One region of the uncultured Phyllobacterium sp. genome, then DNA from elsewhere that is predicted to be linked to it. Evidence: predicted binding sites of a transcription regulator. Region 1 holds the regulator's gene; the other holds the start of a gene.
The links. Region 1 encodes LexA, which represses DNA repair genes until DNA is damaged. Its sites were predicted from a motif close to TGTTCNNNNTGTGTTCNG; they were not measured.
Positions count from the first base shown of each region.

Region 2: a site for LexA is predicted at 1,057-1,074, ahead of RDL77_RS22860 (glycosyl transferase family 2). Genes of this name have one in related genera too.

Region 1 covers NZ_CABSQF010000045.1:13,088-15,277, reverse strand. The annotation lists gene RDL77_RS20550 (GNAT family N-acetyltransferase) at 1-271, opposite strand, end outside; gene lexA (transcriptional repressor LexA) at 460-1,179, shown strand; gene RDL77_RS20540 (ComEC/Rec2 family competence protein) at 1,173-2,190, opposite strand, start outside.
Region 2 covers NZ_CABSQF010000061.1:18,514-20,703, reverse strand. The annotation lists gene moaB (molybdenum cofactor biosynthesis protein B) at 1-493, shown strand, start outside; gene RDL77_RS22860 (glycosyl transferase family 2) at 496-1,002, opposite strand; gene RDL77_RS22855 (PA0069 family radical SAM protein) at 1,151-2,190, shown strand, end outside.

The DNA of each region.
Region 1 (2,190 bases):
GCACGCCCTGCCAGAGCGACCAGCCGAAACCCAGACCGCGCGATTGCGCACGCACCATGTAGAAACCGAGAAAGCCGTAGTCTCGCGCATAGCGGACCAGCGAGACCGCTGCCGTCAACTCACCATTCACCTCAAGCACGTGATAGCCCTTGGGGTCCGCGGCCCAGAATGCGTCCGCATCGTCCAAACCGGGGTTCCAGCCCTCGGCGGCTGCCCAGTCGATGATGGTGGCAAGGTCATGGCGCTCGGCGATTCGGATGAAAGCTGTCATGATATTGTGATATCCAACTGGAAACTGACGCAACAGCGCCCTGAATGGGCGCATTTCTGCCCGCACATGCTTCGTAACCAAGCTTCCAGCATTGCCGCAACGGAATATTAAGCACTTGTAGAACAATGCTGGAACAGATAGTGTTTGTTCTGGTTTTGTTTTTCCGATTCCCTGCTAAAGGATCGCCGATGCTCACGCGTAAACAACATGAACTTCTTCTCTTCATTCATGAGCGTCTGAAGGAGACGGGCATTCCGCCATCCTTCGACGAAATGAAGGATGCGCTGGATCTGGCCTCCAAATCCGGCATTCACCGGCTGATCACTGCGCTGGAAGAGCGCGGCTTCATTCGCCGGCTTGCGAACAGGGCACGCGCGCTGGAAGTCCTGCGCCTGCCGGACTCCATCGCACCCGGCCTCAACAGCCAGAGAAAGTTCGAGCCGAGTGTCATCGAGGGCAGTCTCGGACGCAATATTGCGCCGCCGAAGCCGCAGCCGCGCGCCTCCAACGATATGGACATGCCTGCCAATGTCAGCATTCCGGTCATGGGCCGGATTGCCGCCGGTGTGCCGATTTCCGCCATCCAGAACCAGACTCACATGCTGAGCCTTCCGCCAGACATGATCGGCAGCGGCGAACATTACGCGCTTGAGGTCAAGGGCGACTCGATGATCGAAGCAGGCATTTTCGACGGCGATACCGTTGTCATCAAGCGCGGCGACACCGCAAGCCCCGGCGAAATCATCGTGGCGCTGGTCGATGACGAGGAAGCCACCCTCAAGCGGTTCCGCCGCAAGGGTGCCTCGATTGCCCTGGAAGCCGCCAACCCAGCCTATGAAACGCGGATTTTCGGACCGGACCGCGTGCGGGTGCAGGGCAAGCTCGTCGGCCTGATCCGCCGTTACTGACCGGCCGCCGCGTCCCGTTCGGCATTGTTCGGGACGCTTTCGATCGCATGGGCCTTGCGTGAACGCTCCGGCCGGTTGCGCGCCGCATTGGAATGGGTGCGGTACTTGTTCCAGGGTCGGTCGGGCGGACCGATCGCCCAGGTCAGGCGGGCCGACTGCACCCTTTGCTCCAGCGCTTCTCCGGCTTTCGATAGATCCGTCACGTCACCCTGCCCTTGCCCGCCGGAGCCGAACCGGATTTCGGCAGCACCGTTCAAGGCGAGATCACGGCGCGTGATCACCATCGGGCCGGGAACGGGGCAACCGGTATCCACGCCGGCAAAGCTTAGCACGACAATATTCCCCTCGCTGCAGGCGGCGTTCCTTTGCGCTGGATCATCCGTATAGGCAATGATGAGACCGCCCGGTTCGCGCGCCAGACAGAGCTTGCCGGCGCATTCGAAGACACCCTCCGCTGCCTCTTTGCCGATCCCCGCCGGTTTGACGATCTGTTCCAGCCCAAAGCCCTGCCGCCAGTTGTTCAACGTGAAGGCGCCGCCCTGCGGGCGATTGATCATCAATGCCGTGCCATTGCGCACACCGGCCAGCCGGCCATCCTCGGACAGGACGACATCCGGCGGCGCTGTGCGCGCCATGATCAGGACGGCCGCAGCAAACAGCGGCAGGCTGCACAGACGCAACCACGACGACAGGAATATCAAGATCACAAGTGCCGCGCTCATCAGGATCAGGCTCGGCTGCGGCATCGGACCGAGATTGCCCGAGGGCGAGAGTGCGGCAACGTGATGGGCAATGAACACTACCAGCTCGATGCCACGCTCCATGACGGCGAACGACAGGAAATCCAGATCGAACGGCATCAGCAACAGCGAAAGTACGGCGAAGGGCATGACCAGAACCGAGACCACGGGCAAGGCAAATGCGTTGCCGATCAGTCCGAGCGGTGCGGTATTGTTGAAATGATAGGCGGCAAAGATCGCGCTGGCCGAACCGGCGACCAGGGATGTCAGG
Region 2 (2,190 bases), on a different contig from region 1:
ACTGACCGTTTCCGATACGCGCACACTCGATGACGACAAATCCGGCACGACGCTGGCCGACCGCATCACGGCAGCAGGACACCGCCTGGTGGACCGCGCCATCGTGACTGATGATCGCGAAGCGATACGCGACAAGGTGCTTGCCTGGTCAAACAGCCCCGATGTGGATGTGGTCATCACCACAGGCGGTACGGGCTTTACCGGCCGGGACGTAACGCCTGAAGCGCTGGAGCCGATCTTCGAAAAGCGCATGGACGGCTTTTCCGAGGTATTCCACCGCATTTCCTACGACAAGATCGGCACATCGACCATCCAGTCCAGGGCAACCGGCGGTGTGGTCAATGCCACGTTCGTTTTCGTGCTGCCGGGCTCACCCGGCGCCTGCAAGGATGCCTGGGATAATATTCTCCAGTTCCAGCTCGACTACCGCCACATGCCCTGCAATTTCGTCGAGATCATGCCCCGGCTGGGTGAACATCTCAAACGGGGCTGAGACTACTTCAACGCCCCGGGAATAATCTCCGCCCGCAAACGCTTCATGGCGAGACCGCGCGCCAGGTCCGCCGCACTCTTGCCCGGAGCCGACAAAGCCATCGCCTGACGCTTTGAAATCAGCAGCCCATTGGCGAGAGGATTTCCGGGCGCGAAAACCCGCGCGAAGAACGGCTTCCGATGCGCGTGGGAACGGGTGAAACAGGCTGGCCCCTGCATGCGTTCCACATGAAGGGAGACAGCCTCGATCCAGCCGTCGATCAACCGCGCACCGGGTTCGATGAACAAAATCCAGTCGCTGCGCGCGCGGCGCAGACCGTCGATCAATGTCTGGTCCTGCAGGAAAATACACCCGGCCGCATCGGCCACACGGTGAGTCTGGTCAGTCGAGCCGTGATCGATGACGATGACATCGCTCAACACACCTTCGACAGCTCCGCCCACCAGTCCGCCGAGCGTTCTGGCCAAGGGTTCATCGGCATTGCGGGTTTCAATCAGGACGGAAATCATCCATTTCAGTTATAGTATTATTATTGAAATTTCCATCATCCTTTTTCAGCAGATTGTTCTTGCTTTGTTCTCATAATTTGTTAGGAATACATTCATGTTGCGACGGTATGAGCGACTCAGTCTCGCTCCGGTCTCAAGGAGAATGTCAATGAACATCATGGTACAGGCGGACAAGGCCGCTTTCGGGCAAGGCCGGGCCGAACATGCCAATGTGCTGGTCGACGAAGCCGGGTTGCGGATCGACCATGGACGCCGGCGCGGACGCGGCGCGGGCGTGAACCCGTCCGGGCGGTTCGAGCCGGAAACGCGCCATGTCTTTGACGATGGCTGGGAGACAATCGAGGACTTGCCCGCCTTCAAGACCGAGGTGCAGATCGAGAAGCCGCGCACGATCATCACACGCAATGACTCGCCGGATGTCGGATTCGACCGCTCGATCAATCCCTATCGCGGTTGCGAGCATGGCTGCATCTATTGCTTCGCCCGCCCCACCCACAGCTATATGGGCCTGTCAGCCGGTCTCGATTTTGAATCGAAACTGTTTGCCAAGCCCGATGCCGCCAGGATGCTCGACCGCGAACTGTCCAAACCGGGTTATACCGCCAAGACCATCGCCATCGGCACCAATACGGATCCCTATCAGCCGATCGAGAAGAAATGGCGCATCATGCGCGAGATTCTGCAGGTGCTCGAAGAGCATCAGCACCCGGTTGGCATCGTCACCAAATCGGCGCTGATCATGCGTGATATCGATATTCTCGCCCGCATGGCCGAGAAGGGTCTTGCCAAGGTCTGCCTTTCCGTCACGACGCTGGACGGCAAGCTTGCCCGGACGATGGAACCGAGGGCCTCAACCCCGACGCGGCGGCTGCAAGCGCTGCGTGCACTCTCCGACGCGGGCATTCCGACGGGAACCCTGGTGGCCCCGATCATTCCGGGTCTCAACGATCACGAGATCGAGCGCGTGCTTGACAGCGTGTATGCCATGGGCGCGCGCGAAGCCGGCTACGTGCTCCTGCGCCTGCCGCTCGAGGTCAGCCCCATCTTCAAGGAATGGCTGCTGCGCAACTACCCGGACCGTTATCGCCATGTTCTTTCCCTTGTGCGCTCCATGCGCGGCGGCAAGGATTACGATGCGGAATGGGGCAAGCGCATGCGCGGCGATGGTCCCTATGCCTGGCAGATCGG